One region of the Klebsiella sp. F11 genome, then DNA from elsewhere that is predicted to be linked to it. Evidence: predicted binding sites of a transcription regulator. Region 1 holds the regulator's gene; each other region holds the start of a gene.
The links. The regulator CRP, encoded in region 1, controls carbon source genes, mostly activating them, when cyclic AMP is high. The targets are predictions, from matches to a motif close to ATGTGANNNNNNTCACAT.
Positions count from the first base shown of each region.

Region 2: a site for CRP is predicted at 2,223-2,240, ahead of AC1M2H_RS23040 (2-hydroxycarboxylate transporter family protein). Genes of this name have one in related genera too.
Region 3: a site for CRP is predicted at 2,826-2,843, ahead of focA (formate transporter FocA). Genes of this name have one in related genera too.
Region 4: a site for CRP is predicted at 2,181-2,198, ahead of AC1M2H_RS25765 (YjcB family protein). Genes of this name have one in related genera too.

Region 1 is NZ_CM160060.1:413,784-418,412, forward strand. It holds gene argD (bifunctional acetylornithine/succinyldiaminopimelate transaminase) at 1-377, shown strand, start outside; gene AC1M2H_RS02030 (YccS/YhfK family putative transporter) at 367-2,445, opposite strand; gene crp (cAMP-activated global transcriptional regulator CRP) at 2,498-3,130, opposite strand; gene AC1M2H_RS02040 (OsmC family protein) at 3,437-3,841, shown strand; gene AC1M2H_RS02045 (phosphoribulokinase) at 3,897-4,629, opposite strand, start outside.
Region 2 is NZ_CM160060.1:4,685,744-4,690,372, reverse strand. It holds gene AC1M2H_RS23050 (response regulator) at 1-395, opposite strand, end outside; gene AC1M2H_RS23045 (ATP-binding protein) at 385-2,010, opposite strand; gene AC1M2H_RS23040 (2-hydroxycarboxylate transporter family protein) at 2,298-3,665, shown strand; gene citX (citrate lyase holo-[acyl-carrier protein] synthase) at 3,835-4,323, shown strand; gene rluA (bifunctional tRNA pseudouridine(32) synthase/23S rRNA pseudouridine(746) synthase RluA) at 4,385-4,629, opposite strand, start outside.
Region 3 is NZ_CM160060.1:3,737,840-3,742,468, reverse strand. It holds gene pflB (formate C-acetyltransferase) at 1-1,857, opposite strand, end outside; gene focA (formate transporter FocA) at 1,909-2,766, opposite strand; gene ycaO (30S ribosomal protein S12 methylthiotransferase accessory factor YcaO) at 3,150-4,629, opposite strand, start outside.
Region 4 is NZ_CM160060.1:5,237,382-5,242,010, reverse strand. It holds gene AC1M2H_RS25775 (ABC transporter permease) at 34-864, shown strand; gene AC1M2H_RS25770 (ABC transporter permease) at 879-1,721, shown strand; gene AC1M2H_RS25765 (YjcB family protein) at 1,775-2,056, opposite strand; gene AC1M2H_RS25760 (EAL domain-containing protein) at 2,549-4,153, shown strand; gene soxS (superoxide response transcriptional regulator SoxS) at 4,138-4,467, opposite strand; gene soxR (redox-sensitive transcriptional activator SoxR) at 4,554-4,629, shown strand, end outside.

The DNA of each region.
Region 1 (4,629 bases):
GTTCAACCTACGGGGGAAACCCGCTTGCTTGTGCGGTCGCCGGCGCAGCGTTTGATCTGATTAACACGCCTGAGGTGCTGGACGGCGTCAACGCGAAGCGCGAACGCTTTGTGCAGCACTTGCAGCAGATAGATGCCCGTTTCGATCTGTTTAGCGATATTCGCGGCATGGGGCTGCTGATCGGCGCGGAGCTGAAGCCGCAGCATCGCGGCCGGGCGCGCGATTTCCTGTATGCCGCGGCGGATGCGGGCGTCATGGTGCTCAATGCCGGACCCGACGTCATGCGTTTTGTGCCTTCGCTGGTCATTGATGATAGCGATATTGATGAAGGGATGGCGCGCTTCGCGCAGGCCGTACAGCGCGTACTTAGCGCTTAGTTGCGCGTAGCCAGATGCCGTGATGCGGGCGCTGACGCCATGCCACCGACGAGATGGTGTGCATGGTGTTCAGATGATCGAGGATCCGCTGCAGGTGCTGCTCCATGGTACTCAGCGGGCCGCGGGGCACGTCCGCATCCTGCGACTCCATGATATTCACCTCTCCGGCGCTGCCCGGGCCATCGGTATCCAGCCGCTGCTGGCAGCGCTGTAGCGCAATCTCACAGGATTCAAGGTAGCGGCGGGCCAGATCCGGCGTCAGCATATTGTGCTCGCGGGCCAGCGTGGTCATGGCGTTGATATGTTCGACAATAAACTGGCTATGGGTGACCCACAGCTTCATATCGTCAAGATAACGTGAGTTAAAGCCGGGCTCCTGCATCGCCTGATTCAGCGAGTTATACAGCGAGTTATGCGCCTGATTGACGCGCATCCGCCGATAGGCCAGCGCCGGCGCCTGGTGGTCTTCGCTGAGAATGAGCCGGATGGCTTCCTGGTCCGCCTCCAGTGCGTCGTGGGCGTTTTTACGCAGCAGCCCGCTCTGCCACTGCGGCCACAGCCATACCATCCCGCCGAAGGCGATCAGGCACCCGATAAGCGTATCGATAAGCCTGGCGACGATAAACTGTTCTCCGTTGAGCGTTAGCAGCTGCAGGGTATACACCGCCGTGACGGTAAAGCCCACCATTGCCCAGCCGTAGCTCTTGCGAATAATCAGATAGCTCAATAGCGTGATAATCAGCATCGCGGTCAGCGTATAGCCCTCCGGGACGTTGAAGTGCAGCGTTAGTCCGGCAATCGCCAGGCCGGCAAGGGTCCCCGCCGCCCGGTGGACGATGCGGACCCGCGTCGCGCCGTAGCCGTTCTGGGTAACGAAGAGCACCGTCATCAGGATCCAGTAGGGTTTGGGAAGGTTTAGCGCGCTGCCCATCAGGCTTGCGGCGGTGAGCATCACGCAGATGCGGGCGGCGCTGCGCAAAGCCGGCGATTTATAAGAGAGATAGCTTTTCAGCGCAGGCAGCAGCGGCAGGCGCCGCTCCTTATCGGCCATCAGGTTACGCGCGTACAGCGGCCGCTGGGTGCGTAGCACCCTGGCAAGGCGGCCGAAGTGCCATGCGCAGAACTGCCCGACCGGGTTGTCGGGGTGCTGCGAGGCAATTTTCTCCAGCGCGCCGATCTGCTTATCCATGTTAAAGCGTTGCGGATAGCGGTGGTACAGGATGTCGTCCGCCAGTACCCTCAGCCGCGCCGCGACGGTTTGCGCATTCCAGCGGATTACCGCTTCCGCGTGGCTGCGTTCGACCAGCTTCTGCACCTCTTCCGGCTGATGCAGGCTGACGGAAATATGCTCCTGGAGATCGAGGGCAACCTGAAACGCCCGCAGCAGGCGCTTATGATCGTTACGCTGATTGGCCGCTAGCATATGCATCTGCTGGTAGCACAGGGTGATCAGATCGACGACCTTTTGCTGGCGGGTCAACAGAGGAGGCAGCGAGGTTGCCGGGTCGATATGCTGGGTCAGCAGGCTGTATTTGGCTTCACAGTAGTTGGCCAGCTCCCGGTACAGCAGGCTGAGCGATTCGCGCAGCGGCTGCTCGCGCCATAGCCAAAACCAGAACCAGTTGAATAGTCCGTACCACAGCGTGCCGAGCGCGTAGATCAGCAGCGGCTCCCAGACCGGCATATTGCCGGCGAGGCTCAGGGTAAAGATGGCGGCAATCAGCGAGGCGGGCAGCAGCCTCGCGTGCAGCGAGCTGATTTCCGCCGTGACGCCAAGGAGCAGGGTCAGGCCGCTGAGAATTAAAGGGAGCGGGATATCATGCTGGAGCAGGAGCTGAACGATCAGGCTGCAGCCGGCAAAAAGCGAGCCGCCAATAATCAGGCGTTTAAAGAAACGCTTATGCGGCGTATCAAGACCGGCGACGTTGCAGCATGCGGGAACCAGCGAGAACAGCAGGCCCTGCTGCAGATGACCGAGAAGGAGGCCAACTGCGACCGGCAGACACAGCACCAGCGTTTGCCGCAGTGCGTAGTTGACTTCAGGGTGGTAAATCAGCCTGCGCCACATAGAGGGAAAACAGAAACGGCGTATTGCAGGGGCAATACGCCGTTTTATCAGCTTAACGCGTGCCGTAGACGACGATAGTTTTACCGTGCGCGGAGATCAGATTTTGATCTTCCAGCATTTTCAGGATACGGCCAACGGTTTCACGCGAGCAGCCGACGATCTGACCGATTTCCTGACGGGTAATTTTGATTTGCATACCGTCCGGGTGGGTCATCGCGTCAGGCTGTTTTGCCAGGTTCAGCAACGTCTGGGCGATGCGGCCGGTGACGTCGAGGAAGGCAAGGTTACCCACTTTCTCAGAGGTAACCTGCAGACGGCGGGCCATCTGCGACGAGAGACGCATCAGGATGTCCGGGTTAACCTGGATCAGCTGACGGAATTTTTTATAGGAGATTTCGGCCACTTCACATGCGGTTTTCGCACGTACCCAGGCGCTACGCTCCTGGCCTTCTTCAAACAAGCCTAATTCACCGATGAAATCGCCCTGGTTGAGGTAAGAGAGAATCATCTCTTTACCTTCTTCATCCTTGATGAGCACAGCCACAGAGCCTTTGACGATGTAGTACAACGTTTCTGCTTTTTCACCCTGGTGGATCAGCGTGCTTTTAGATGGGTACTTATGAATGTGGCAATGAGACAAGAACCATTCGAGGGTAGGGTCTGTTTGCGGTTTGCCAAGCACCATGCGCGGTTATCCTCTGTTATAAGCTATCTCCGGGTGCCGACACTACACGGCATCCGGGCATGCAATCGTATTGTTTCCCTATGCCTGGGAAGCTGGCTGGTGATTTTTCTGCAGCCTGTAATGTGAATTCCTCTGCATACATGCAGTACATCAATGTAATACTGTAGCATCCTGACTGTTTTAGCATAGCTTTTGCCGCATGTCTCCTGGTGTCTCGCTTCAGCATGATGCAGGTCGCCTTCCGTTGCCAGATTTGTTATGTGCGCGTAATCTGTCAGGAAAATTGCAACCTTGGAGTTAAATTTTATGCAAGCTCGTGTGAAATGGGTCGAAGGGCTAACCTTCATCGGTGAGTCGGCTTCCGGCCACCAGATTTTGATGGACGGCAACTCCGGGGATAAAGCGCCGAGCCCGATGGAAATGGTGCTGATGGCCGCCGGCGGCTGTAGCGCCATCGACGTGGTCTCAATTTTGCAAAAAGGACGCCATGATGTGACCAACTGTGAGGTGAAGCTGACCTCAGAGCGTCGGGAAGAGGCGCCGCGCCTGTTTACCCACATCAACCTGCATTTTATCGTCACCGGCCGCGAGCTGAAGGATGCGGCCGTTTCGCGGGCGGTAGACCTGTCGGCGGAAAAATACTGCTCGGTGGCGCTGATGCTGCAAAAAGCGGTAAATATCACGCATTCGTACGAGGTTATTGAGGGCTAAGCCGAATGGCCAGCCCGTCGCCCCGGCTTGCGTCGTCGCCGGGGTTGCTAACGGCTTAACCGATCTTTTTCCCCGCCATCAGCCGTTCCACCAGCGGCGCCATGATCAGCTCCATCGCCAACCCCATTTTGCCTCCCGGCACCACCAGCGTATTGATATGCGAGATAAACGACCCTTGCAGCATCGCCAGCAGCCACGGGAAGTCGATATCCTGCAGGTTGCGGAAGTGGATCACCACAAAGCTTTCATCCAGCGAGGGAATGCCTTTGGCGGCGAAGGGGTTCGACGTATCAACGGTGGGGACCCGCTGGAAGTTGATATGGGTGCGCGAGAACTGCGGGGTGATGAAGTTAATATAATCCTCCATCGAACGGACGACCGAATCCATTACCGCCTCGCGGGAATGCCCGCGTTCGCTGGTGTCGCGGATCAGCTTCTGAATCCACTCCAGGTTGACGATAGGCACGACGCCCACCAGCAGGTCGACGTTTTGCGCCACGTTGTGCTGTGGCGTGACAACGCCGCCGTGCAGCCCTTCGTAAAACAGGACGTCGGTCGGCTCCGGCAGCGGCTGCCAGGGCGTGAAGGTGCCCGGCACCTGATTCCACGGCACGGCCTCGTCATAGGTATGCAGATATTTTCTCGACTGGCCGGTTCCGCTACGCCCGTATTCGAGGAAGGTATTTTCCAGCAGGCCGAAGTCGTTCGCTTCCGGACCAAAATAGCTGATGTGTTTCCCCTGATCCCGCGCTTTGCGGATCGCCATGTCCATTTCCGGGCGGGTATAG
Region 2 (4,629 bases), 1.4 Mb from region 1:
CATTCCCGCTGCTGGTCATAAAACTGAACGAAGCGCTCGAGCGACTGGCTCAGGCGCTTCCACGACACCGGCTTCAGGATGTAGTCGAAGGCGCCGTTGCGAATGGCGAGGCTGCAGGTTTCCATGTCGCTGGCGGCGGTAATAAAAATCACCGAACAGTTGGCGTTTGCCAGCAGCGGGTCGGTTATCAGCGTCACCCCCTTGCCGTCGGGTAAATAGTTGTCGAGCAGCACCAGCTGCGGCGGACGGGCGTTGAGCATCTGCCGCGCCTGGGTGAGGGAGGCGGCCATTCCCGCCAGCCGCATGCGCGGGTGTTTTTGAATCAGCTCGGCGTGGAGCCGCGCCAGCTCGCTCTCATCTTCGACGATCAGCACATCGACCAGGTCATGATGCATAGTTTGCCCCTTGTGGCGGGTGGGCCGGACCGTCGGCGGGGATAAATAGCGTAAAGATGGCCCCGCGCGGCGAGTTATCGGCAACCTCGATGGTGCCGCCAGCCTGAGTGACATAATGTTCAATAAGATACAGGCCGATGCCGTGATCGCCACGGGTTTTGGTGGTGACGCCGCGTTCAAAGATTCGATCGCGGATTTCCGGGCGAATCCCGACGCCGCGGTCGGCCACTTCAATCATCAGCTCCCGGGCGTTGAGCTGGATCAGCACCTCAACCGGCTCGTGCGGCAGTTCGGCGCGCTGGGTGGCTTCAATGGCGTTATCCAGCAGGTTGCCGATAATCGAGATCAGCTCCGATTCGATTAATGACGGCAGCGGCCGGTCGATGTGGCAGGCGGGATCGAAGCTCAGCGCGACGCCTTTCTCCCGCGCCCGGGCGGCCTTGCCAAGCAGCAGGCCGCAGAGCGTCGGCGAGCTAAAGCGGGATGATATAAAGTCCAGCAGCTCCTGGGCGTGTTCCGACTGCGCCTGAATATAGCGAATGGCCTCGTCGTAGTGGCCCATATGCAGCAGACCGGAAAGCGTGGTCATGCGGTTCAGCTGCTCATGGCGCATGATGCGCAGGTTATCCACGTAGCGCTTCACCTGGCTGAGCTGGGCGCTAAGCGAGTTGATCTCATCGCGATCGCGGAAGGTGATCACCCAGCCCTGCAGCGAGTTCTCCAGCATGATGCGTACCCGGCTGGCAAGAACGGTGAGCTGGTTGAAGCGGCATAGCTCATCGTGCGTATCGCTTTCCAGCATCTCGCCGCTGGCGAAAAACGGCTGCGGGACGATGACGCTATCGATAGACTGCCCGCGCAGCCGGTGCGCGGGCTGGCTAAGGCCGAGCAGGCTGCGGGCGGCGTGGTTAATGACGTTAATGCGGCGGGTATGATCGATGACGATAACCCCTTCATAAATTGACTCCATCATCGCCTTTTGCTGGCGCACCAGCAGGCCGATCTCCCGCGGCTCCAGGGAGAAGATCTGCTTTTTGATGCTGCGGGTGAAGTACCAGGAGAAGATAAATAGCGCAACCAGCAGCAGCACGGCGGCGACGAAGATATTGATGACTTTTTGCAGCGTAACGCTCTCGAGATAGCTGGTCAGATAGCCGACGGAAACAATCCCCACCACCTGGCCCGCGTCGTTACGTATCGGCGCCTTGCTGCGCAGCGAAACCCCGAGCCCGCCTTTGCGGATGGTGGTAATAGTTTGCCCCTCCAGCACCGCCTGATTATCGCCGCCCACCAGCCGGGTGCCGATCCACTCCGGGTGCACGGAGTGGAACAGATGCACGCCCCGCGCGTCGCCGATAACAATAAAGCTGGCGTCGCTGCGGGCGGCGATTTCCTGCATAAAGGTTTTTATTCCCTGCGGGTCCTTGCGGGCAACCTGCTGGCGTAAATTGGGCATCAGGGCGATCTCTTCGGCCTGTATTTGGGCGCGGGTGCTCATCTCCTGATAAAGCTGATGGCTGGCATCGAAATAGTAATAAACGCCCAGCAGGGCGAACAGGATCGAGAAAAACGCCACCAGGGAAATAAACAGCTTAAATTGAAAGGAAACTTTCATAGGCTTTGTTCAGAGTCTCAGTAAGGCGGGCAAGAAACGAGTGGCCGCCTGCGCCGGGGTCAGGGAACGGAAACGATCCGCGAAGCCTATTTATAAATGATCTATAGCGCTGACGACAAAAAACCATAAAAACCACGCTAATAAATCAGAGATATATCACGCCGGGAATAGAAACCATAAAAACCATAGTGCCCATTAAAACTTCATTTTTAATCTGGCGATCCTCACATTAAGCCGGCTTATTCCCCCCTAGTCTGAAGATGGATAATAACTAAAGGGCTAAACCTATGAGCACCACAGACAATGCATTCTCTGCGACCCTCGACCCCATCGACACCCCAAAGGCCACGCTGAAACAGCGCTGGTGGCACGTTATGGACAACCGGAAAGTCGGGATTATCCCGCTGCCTCTGTTCCTGCTGGCTGGCGGCTTAATTGCCCTTGACTGTCTGGGCGGCAAGCTGCCGAGCGACATTGTGGTGATGGTGGCGACGCTGGCCTTTTTTGGCTTTGCCTGCGGCGAGTTTGGCAAGCGCCTGCCGGTGCTCGGCAAGCTCGGCGCGGCGGCAATCTGTGCGACCTTTATTCCCTCGGCGCTGGTCCACTACGGCCTGCTGCCGGACGTGGTGGTGGAATCCACCACCAAATTCTACAAGTCGACCAATATTCTCTATCTCTATATCTGCTGCATTATCGTCGGCAGCATAATGAGCATGAACCGCACCACGCTGATTCAGGGCTTTCTGCGCATTTTCTTCCCGATGGTGTGCGGTGAAATTGTCGGCATGCTGGTCGGCGTTGGCGTCGGGACGGCATTAGGCCTGGAGCCGTTCCAGGTATTTTTCTTTATCGTCCTGCCGATTATGGCCGGCGGCGTAGGGGAAGGGGCGATACCGCTGTCGATTGGCTACGCCGCGCTGATGCATATGGATCAGGGCGTCGCGTTAGGCCGCGTCCTGCCGATGGTTATGCTGGGCAGCCTGACGGCGATTGTCATCTCCGGCAGCCTGAACCAGCTGGGCAAGCGCTTCCCGCATCTGACCGGCGAAGGCCAGCTGATGCCGAACCGCAGCAACGAAGCGCAGCGCAACGATTCCGGTGACGAAAGCTTCGGCGGCAAAACGGACGTGGCGACCCTGGCGTCCGGGGCGCTGCTGGCGGTGCTGCTCTATATGCTTGGGATGCTGGGCCAGAAGATGATTGGCCTGCCGGCGCCGGTGGGCATGCTGTTCCTGGCGGTGCTGCTGAAGCTGGCTAACGGCATATCGCCGCGCCTGCAGGAGGGCTCTCAGGTGGTGTATAAGTTCTTCCGCACGGCGGTGACCTATCCGATTCTGTTTGCCGTTGGCGTCGCCATTACGCCGTGGCAGGAGCTGGTTAACGCCTTTACTATCACTAATCTGCTGGTGATTATCTGCACCGTTTCCGCGCTGGTGGCGACCGGGTTCTTTGTCGGTAAAAAAATTGGTATGCACCCGATCGATGTGGCGATCGTCTCCTGCTGCCAGAGCGGCCAGGGGGGAACCGGCGACGTGGCGATTCTGACCTCCGGCAACCGCATGAACCTGATGCCGTTCGCCCAAATCGCCACCCGCATCGGCGGCGCGATCAATGTCTCTCTGGGGCTGCTATTTCTTAGCCACTTCATGGCGTGATTTAGTTCTGCGCTAACAGGAAAAACTGCTATTTCGCACCACAGGACGAAGAAAATTTCTTTGTCCTGTATCGCTAAATTCTGTGCATTTAGCGATACAATCAGCAGCGAAATCCGTTATCGCGACGGCCCCTGCCGCCGTTATTTTATTTAGTGAAGGAGAGGAATTAATGTCCGTGGATACTCCCGCCCGTGCGGGCGCCAGCGTTGAAAACCTGCTGGCGGTGAAAGCGCAGCGTGAAGCTCGTCAGAACGACTGGTTAACCCATTATCAGCAGCCGGTTATTTCGCTCACCCTGGTGACGCCGGGCGCGGAGAAAGACAGCATCCGCTATCGCAATATGATGGGCGTGGCGCTGCAGGCTTTCGATCAGCTGCTGTGGAAACACCGCTGGCAAACGCTGGATCGTCAGGTGCAGTGGCTGCCAACCGGGCCGGAAGCGCTGTGGTGCGTTGAGCACTCTGCCGGTGAAATTAACGCGCTGTGCACGGAGCTGACGCAATCCCATCCGCTGGGGCGTTTATGGAATATCGAAGTGATTTGCCCGGCGGACGGCCTGCAGAGCCGCCCGTCTGCTGCCGAGAGCAACGATCGCCACCCGCAGCAGTCGGCCGCTCACGTAGAACAGATGATTGACGCCTGGTTTGCCCGCGACTAACGGATGCGTGCCTGAGGATCGCCCGGGCAAGGCGTGACGCCGTAGCCCGGGGAATCAGCGGTCAGAAGTCGACCGGCGCGCGGAAGGTCATCGCGTTGCCGAACGCGGGATGGGTGATGGTCAGCGTCTCGGCGTGCAGCAGCAGGCGCGGGGCCATCGCCAGCGCTTCCGGCGTCGCATAAAAGCGGTCGCCGAGAATCGGGTGGCCGAGGGCCAGCATATGCACGCGCAGCTGGTGCGAGCGCCCGGTAATTGGCTTCAGGCGCACGCGGGCGCTGTTATCGTCCGCGTACTCCAGCACCTCAT
Region 3 (4,629 bases), 2.3 Mb from region 1:
GTTACCGGTTTTCTTACCATACACAACGTTAGAAGTGATGGTCAGAACGGACTGCGTCGGGATAGCGTTGCGGTAGGTGTGCAGTTTCTGAATTTTCTTCATGAAACGTTCAACCAGGTCAACGGCCATGTCATCTACGCGAGAGTCGTTGTTACCAAACTGCGGGTATTTGCCTTCGATTGCGAAGTCAACGGCCAGGCCGTTTTCGTCACGAATCGGTTTAACTTTCGCATATTTGATCGCGGACAGGGAGTCAGCGGCAACGGACAGGCCGGCGATACCGCATGCCATGGTGCGAACCACGTCACGGTCGTGCAGCGCCATCAGAGAGGCTTCGTAGCTGTACTTATCGTGCATGTAGTGGATGATGTTCAGCGCGGTGACGTACTGTTTAGCCAGCCAGTCCATGAAGTGATCCATGCGATCCATAACTTCATCAAAGTTCAGAACGTCGCCTTTGATCGGTTCAGCTTTAGGACCAACCTGCATTTTCAGTTTTTCATCAACGCCGCCGTTGATCGCGTACAGCATGGTTTTCGCGAGGTTAGCGCGAGCGCCGAAGAACTGCATTTGCTTACCAACAACCATCGGGCTTACGCAGCAGGCGATAGCGTAGTCATCGTTGTTGAAGTCCGGACGCATCAGATCGTCATTCTCGTACTGCAGAGAAGAGGTATCGATGGAGACTTTAGCCGCGTATTTTTTGAAGCTCAGCGGCAGTTTTTCAGACCACAGAATGGTGATGTTCGGCTCCGGAGACGGCCCCATGGTGTACAGGGTGTTCAGGAAGCGGAAGCTGTTTTTAGTGACCAGGGTACGGCCGTCAACGCCCATACCGCCGATGGATTCAGTTGCCCAAATCGGGTCACCGGAGAACAGTTCATCATACTCAGGAGTACGCAGGAAGCGAACCATACGTAGCTTCATGACCAGGTGGTCAATCATTTCCTGTGCGTCCTGCTCGGTGATTTTACCGGCTTTCAGGTCACGTTCGATGAAGATATCCAGGAAGCTGGAGGTACGACCGAAGGACATTGCCGCGCCGTTCTGAGATTTAACGGCGGCCAGGTAACCGAAGTAGGTCCACTGGATAGCTTCCTGCGCGGTTTGTGCCGGAGCAGAGATATCGCAGCCGTATTTATCCGCCATCTCTTTGATCTGACCCAGCGCGCGGTGCTGCTCGGAGATCTCTTCGCGCAGACGGATGGTCGCTTCCAGATCTTCGCCGTTTTCCAGACGTTCCTGCAGAGACAGGAACTGAGCGTATTTGTCTTTCATCAGGAAGTCGATGCCGTACAGCGCAACGCGGCGGTAGTCACCGATGATACGACCGCGGCCGTAGGCGTCCGGCAGACCGGTCAGCACGCCGGATTTACGGCAGTTCAGGATGTCTTTGGTGTAAACGTCAAACACGCCCTGGTTGTGAGTTTTACGGTACTCGGTGAAGATTTTTTTCAGCATCGGGTCCAGCTCGCGATCGTACGCTTTGCAAGAACCTTCAACCATTTTAATGCCGCCGAACGGGATGATCGCACGTTTCAGCGGAGCTTCAGTCTGCAGACCAACGATTTTCTCGAGCGCTTTCTCGATGTAGCCTGCGTCGTGAGAAGTAATGGTGGATGCAAGGGAAGTATCGAAATCAACAGGCGCGTGAGTGCGGTTTTCCTGTTTAACGCCTTCCATTACGTTGTCCCACAGCTTGGTGGTCGCGTCAGTTGCGCCAGCCAGGAAGGACTCGTCACCTTCGTACGGGGTGTAGTTTTTCTGGATAAAGTCACGGACGTTGACTTCGTTCTGCCAGTCACCTTTCGCAAAACCTTCCCAGGCTGTGGCTAACTTTTCATTAAGCTCGGACATGTAACACCTACCTTCTTAAGTGGATTTTTTATTTACTGCCTGAAACAACCCTTAGTGATGGTCGTCGCCACGCAGGTAAATGACCCAGTATGTCAACCCAACCAGCAGACCACCGCCGATAATGTTCCCGATAGTTACCGGAATCAGGTTATCAGTGATGAAGTTCATGATGGTCAGGTGAGAGAAACTTTCCGGAGTTGAACCAACGGCGGTCCAGAATTCCGGGCTTGCAAAGTCGCGGATTACGATACCCATCGGGATCATAAACATGTTAGCGATACTGTGCTCGAAGCCGCTGGCAACAAACATGGCTACGGGGAGAACCATAATCATTGCTTTGTCCATCAGGCTGCGGCCGGAGTAGCTCATCCACACCGCGAGGCAGACCATCAGGTTCGCCAGGATACCCAGGCTGACGGCTTCAATAAAAGTATGATGCATTTTATGGTCAGCGGTTTGCAGGACGTTGAGCCCCCAGCCGCCGTTGGCGGTCATATATTCACCCGACAGCCACATCAGTAAGACGAACAGCAGTGCGCCTATCAGGTTACCAACATAGACGTTGAGCCAGTTTCGCGCCAGTTGACCCCAGGTAATTCGTCCGCTGGCTTTCGCCACGACGATAAGCACGGTGGAGGTAAACAGGTCAGCACCGCAGATGACGCACAGAATCAAGCCCAATGAAAAGCAGATCCCGCCGATAAACTTGGCAATACCGAAAGGCATCGCGGCAGTACCGGTCGTCGCGGTGATGTAGAAGACAAAAGCAATGGAGATAAAGACGCCAGCGGTAATCGCCAGATAAAAGGTCTTCATCGGGTGCTTTGTCGCTTTATAGACACCCGCTTCTTCGGCGACTTTCGCCATCGCTGCGGGGAGTAAAAGATCAAAAGGGTTGTCAGCTTTCACACTAACTCTCTCTTTATATAAGTCGGCGGTGAGATACTAACAAAGCATTATAGAAGGGAAATTGATGTAGATCATATCCCACCGGAACTATAAGCCCGTTTAGCGTATGGTTTTTGGGGTAATTAATGATAACTATATGTTTTTCAATGAAAAAATAAATTTTAATATTTACAAATTATGTTGATTTTTTTCATTTTGAGGCCAGGGTAACGGTTAATTAAAATGGGGTATTTTTATTAAAATTAACATCTCCAAAGTGCTGTGCGATCAATTTTCACCGTAAATTAACTTTGCAACTACAAGTTATTGTCCCCGTGAATTAAATATAAAAAAACGGAGCCGTAAACGACTCCGTGATGGGGCACTTCCGACGGCGCTGAGGGCTATTTCGCCCAGTAGGCCGCCTTAGCGCGCTGCAGCTTCTCGTAGGCTGCCAGTAAGGACTGATGGGCCGGGAACGCGCGCAGATCGCTATCTACCGCCTGCAGGCCGTAGAACGGCGCTTCGCCGCTTAGCGCAGCGCTGGCGGCTTCCACCGCGTCTACGCCGTACATGCGGACAAAGGCGTTCAGATACTGCAGCGGCTGACGTTCTTCTTCCTGGCTCAGCAGCAGCAGCGTTTGCAGGCAGCGGTAGTAGTTCGCGCGCTCGGCGCTGAAGATTGACGCATTGAACTCAATGGTCCACTCCGTCCAGATCAGCGCCTGCTCCAGATCGCCGCCGGCCAGCGCCAACATCGCTTTCAGTTCGCCAATACGCAGCGTATACCAGCCGTTGTCTTTGCCGGTTGCCAGGCCCAGCAGCTCGCGAACGCGGGTAAAGTCGTCATTACCTTCATCATCCAGCTGCTCAATCAGCGCCAGATAGTCCTCTTTCTCCCATTCGCTGCCCGGCAGAGAGAGGAGCGTTTCGCGCAGATGGCTGCCCATGCTGTTGTTCGCCAGCCACAGGTCTTCTGCCGGATAGATATCCGACATCCCCGGGACGATGATCCGGCAGGCATAGACGCTCAGGTGCTCGTAATCGGCGATGTAGACCTCTTTATCTTCTTGTTTAAAGATGGCCATCAGGGTGGCGAACTCCTCTTCCGTGGTACCGGAGAAGTTCCAGTCGACGAACGGATAGTCGGCATCCTGTTTGAACATATCCCAGGAGATCAGGCCGCTGGAGTCGATAAAGTGGGTTTCAAGGTTGGCGTGTTCGGCCACTTCTTCGTCATCGAAGGTGGGCGGCGTGAAGACGTCGAGATCCTTCAGGCTGCGGCCCTGCAGCAGCTCGGTGACGGTGCGTTCCAGCGCGACGCCGAAGTCAGGATGCGCGCCGAAGGAGGCGAAGCAGGTTCCGTTTTCCGGGTTAAACAGCACCACGCAGATCACCGGATACTTGCCGCCCAGCGAGCCGTCGTAGGCAAAAATCGGGAAACCTTCCGCTTCCAGCTTATTAATCGACTCCACCACGCCCGGATAGCGGGCCATCACCTCGGCAGGGATTTCCGGCAGGCTGATGCTTTCCGCAATGATGCGGTTCTTGATATGGCGCTCGAAGACTTCCGACAGCCCTTGAACGCGCGCTTCGTTAGCGGTATTGCCCGCGGACATCCCGTTAGAGACGTACAGGTTGCCGACGATATTCATCGGAATATAGACCGTTTCGCCGTCGGACTGGCGGGTGAACGGCAGGCCACAAACGCCGCGATCGTCATTACCGGACTGCAGATCGACCAGCATGCTGGCGGTCAGCTGATCGTCAGGATCGTAGAAGGCGCGCAGGCGAGGATCGAGCAGCCCTTCCGGCACTTCGTCTTCGGTCAGCGGGAACCATTTTTCGTTTGGATAGTGAACAAACGGCCCGTTGGCGATGGTT
Region 4 (4,629 bases), 830 kb from region 1:
CGGGCGTTTCTCTCCGCTAATATCAGGTTTGCTATGCGTATTTCGCTGAAATATCTGCTGCTGGTGGCTCCCGCCGCGCTGACCATCACCGTGCTGTTTTTATATCCGCTGGGCTTCTCGCTGATTGCCGCCTTTACCGACGATGCGCAGCGGCTGACCCTGGCCCACTTTCGCAAAGTCTATGCGCTCTACTCCAACGATATTCTGTTTACGCTGATCGTGGTGCTGAGCTCCGTGGCGCTGTTGGCGCTGATTTCCATCACCCTCTCCGCGGTGATTACCTTGTCTTCCTGTCGGCCGATTGTGCGGATGCTGGCATTTTTATATCGCCTGCCGCTGTTTATTCCCTTTATCGTTGCGGCGCAGATGATGCGCACCTTTCTGGCCAAAAACGGCCTCATGAACAACGCGCTGGTCGCCAGCGATCTGCTCACCCCGCTGGAGACTATTTCCTGGCTGGGCTGGAAGGGCATCATTATCACCTTCGTCTGGAAGCAGCTGGCGTTCGCCACGCTGCTGATCTGCGGCGCTATGGCGGCGCTTGAGCAGTCGCAAATTCTGGCGGCGCGCAACCTCGGCGCCTCTCGCCCGCGGATCCTGTTTGATATTATTCTGCCGCAGGTGCTGCCCGCTATCGGCGTGGTGCTGGTGCTCTCGACCGTCACCATGATGTCGGTGCTGTCGGTGCCGCTGATGATAGGCGTCGGCACGCCGACGATGATCACCGTTGATATGGCGTTTCGCGTGAACTCCTACGGAGATTACGCCGTAGCTAACGCCCTGGGCGTCGTTTCGCTGCTTATCTGTGGCGCGCTGTCGTGGTTTTATCTGCGTCATAGCCTGCGGCAAAAAGGGGGAGAATGATGAAGGAGGTTACGATGACGCCACCCGCGACGCTGCTGGCGAAAGGGCGGAGAAAGCTAAGCGCCAGCCTGCCGCTGCAGACGCTGCTGCTGGTTCTGATGCTGCTGGCGATGTTTGGCCCGCTGCTGAATCTACTGATTTGGACGGTGGCCGAAAGCTGGTTTTTTCCCCACGCCCTGCCCAGCCAGTGGGGGCTGAAATACTGGTATCAGGTGTTCAGCCCCTATAGCGATGTCTCCGGCTCTTTGCTGACCAGCGTGCTGATTGCCGTGCTGTCGGTGCTGGTGTGCCTGCTGATTTCGATCCCCGCCGGCTATGCGCTATCGCGGCGAGGCATGCCGCTGCGGGTGGGCTTTATGCTGCTGTTTCTTATTCCGCAGGCCTTCCCTAACCTGACGGTATATATGAATATCGCCCGACTTTTCTATCAGTGGGGGCTCAACGGCACCGTGGCCGGCGTGGTGCTGGTGCACAGCGTGCACGGTCTGATGTATTCGGTATGGATCTGCGTGGCGGCGTTCTCAGCGGTCGATCCGCTGCTGGCAAGAGCGTCACGTAATCTGGGAGCCGGGGCGGTGTATACGTTTTGGCATATCGTTTTGCCCCAGGCATCGCCGGGGATAATCGCCGCCAGCATCTTTGTGTTTCTGGAGTCGCTGGATGAGTTTACCGGCACCTTTTTTGTCGGCGCGCCGGATATCACCACGCTGCCGCTGCTGCTATACAACGCCAGCATGTCGGGAAACTATCAGGTGTCGTCTATTACCGCGCTGATTTTATTACTGCCGTCGCTGCTGTTTATGCTGGTTATTCATAAATTTATGCGCCCGGAAATGCTGGCGAAAATGGGCAAATAGCGCTCAGGCTACCCGCCAGTAAAAACGCTTCCCGGTGGGAAGCGTTTTTACTATCAGGTCATAATCATCGGCCACTCTGGCGGCGTCTGGCTCATCACTTCAACCATGACGTCTTTAATGTTGCCCCAGATTTTGGCAACGTCGATCAGCGTGATGCCGAGCAGGCCGGTGGCAAACCAGCAGGCGGCGACCAGCCCCAGGCCGCTGCAGATCACCGCTAAGCCGGCGTAGTCGCTTTTACGCAGCTGAATATTCATCGAGCTGGCTAAAAACATCAGCACTGCGCTCACCAGCGGCCAGCGCAGCAGTATGACACTGGTAGTAATGGAAGCCATTAACCTGATCCTCAAAGAAAGTCGGGGCCTTTGACAACCTGGCGAGACTGACGATGACGTGGCGCTCTGGCTATCGACGGGCAAACAAACGAACAATGAAACAATGTTTCCGTTTCATTAGGATATGTGAACTATATCACACTTGTTCTTTTATTCACCAGCCAAAAATTGCGTTTTTTATGTGCTCTTAAACCATTTTAATATTGTGGTTAATGGCGCGGCGAGCCATAGCCACGCCCGCCATGACGGTAAAGCTGGCGCTTTAATACGCCGGACTCTTTTTTTGCCATACTTATAAACGCGGCGCCGCTCTCATTATGTCGAGAATGTTTCTCGATTGTTCTATAAATTAGTATTATTCATCATTATCAGGTGTATGGTTTTTACGCCAAATAGCCGATTGCTAAATGACTGAGTGTTGTATAAGAGTAGGCATCTGCCATTGTGGGCTTTTACCGTGACTAAGGCGTATCGCATGGATATAAAGCGGAAATGAGTCGTAGTGTTTCGCATAAGGCGTTGAGAATATTCGGTATTACCCTGTTCATCCTGCTGCCAGTGGTTGTGGCATCGTGGCTTGCCCAACACCGGGCAAGGGTGGAAACCGACGACCAGCTCCGCTCGTTTTCTCAACTGGCGCTGCAGCAAACCGAAATGGTTATTCATGAGGTCGAACAAGCGCGGGAAAAGGCCCTGCAATACCAGGGGATAATATGTTCGCCGCAGCATCAGAGATATATGCTGGATATTGTTCGCAGCCTGCTTTACGTCGATGATTTAATCTATGCGAAAGGCGCTGATTTCTTTTGCTCAACCGCCGTTCGCCCCGATACGGCATGGCGTATCGGGACAGCTAATTATACAAAGAAACCGGATATCGCTATCTATTACTATCGTGATACGCCGTTTTATCCCGGTTTTGCCATGACCTATATGCAGCGCGGTCACTATGTCGCGGTGATTAACCCACTTTCCTATAGTACGCTCATATCCAGCGATAGAGATTTAGCCTACGGTCTGTTCGATACCAAAACGAATCAGTTTTTCTCCGTCAGCAAAAATACCGACGCCGCGGCGCTACGTCCGCTGATCCGCCCTGAAGATACCTTTTTCCAGCAGGATCGCCGGGTCTACACCGTTGCCCATTCGGCGAAGCGCCCTATTGCGGTGATCATGTCCACCTCGCGCGTTGGTTATTATAAAAATTTATATGACCAGATAATGATTACCCTGCCGCTGGGCCTGATTTGTAGCTCATTGATTTTACTGATGTGGCTGAGAACCCGGCGGCAGTATCACTCCCCGCGCAGCATGCTACAGCGCGCGCTGTGCCGCCGCCAGCTGTGCCTGCACTATCAGCCGATCGTTGATATTAAAACGAACCGCTGCGTCGGGGCCGAAGCGCTGCTGCGCTGGCCCGGGCGCGATGGTCCGGTGATGAGCCCGGCTGAGTTCATCCCGCTGGCGGAAAACGAAGGGCTGATCGCGCAGGTGACGGACTACGTGGTGGATGAGGTGTTTGCCGATCTGGGCGAATTCCTCGCCAGCCATCCTCAGCTGTACGTCGCGATTAACCTCTCGGCCACGGATTTCCACTCCGCGCGGCTGATTAGCCAGATTAGTGAAAAGGCGCGAAGCCATGCGGTGTGCATCAACCAGATTAAAATCGAAGTGACCGAGCGCGGGTTTATTGACGTGCAGAAAACGACGCCGGTGATCCAGGCCTTTCGCGAAGCGGGATATGAAGTCGCCATCGATGATTTCGGCACCGGCTACTCCAACCTGCATAACCTCTCTTCGCTCAATGTCGATATTCTCAAGATCGATAAGTCCTTTATCGATACGCTGACGACCCACGGCACCAGCCATATGATCGCCGAGCATATTATTGAGATGGCGCGCAGCCTGCACCTGAAAACCGTGGCCGAGGGCGTCGAAACGTCGGACCAGGTTAAGTGGCTACAGAAGCGCGGCGTCCGCTATTGCCAGGGCTGGCACTTTGCGAAGGCGATGCCGGTGCAGGAGTTTAAGCAGTGGCTGATTAAGGTACCAGCCCGGCTTAGCCCCTGCGCGCAAAGCCGTCAGGCGGAAATCTGATGGCGATAGTCGCTGGGGGTGCGGTCATACTCCCGGCGGAACACCCGTGAAAACGTCTGCTGCGAGACGTAGCCCAGATCCATCGCGATATCAAAGATCGGGCGCTGGGTGGTTCTGAGGGCTTCCGCGGCCAGCAGCAGCCGGCGCTGACGAATGTAATCACCCAGCGTCTGATGCGTAACGGCGCGGAACATCCGCTGAAGATACCATTTCGAGTACCCCGACTTTTTGGCGACTACATCAATGTTAAGTGGTTGATCGATATGTTCATCAATCCATTCAATAAGCGTTTGGATAATATCCTGATGGGACATAAAGCGGCCTCTCTCTCAATTCTCGATTCGTCGTTTTGTCTGCGGGCGAGTATAATTCCTCAAGTTAACTTGAGGTAAAGCGCTTTATGGAAAAGAAATCACCCCGTATTAAAACGCTGTTGACCCCGGGCGAAGTGGCGAAACGTACCGGCGTTGCCGTCT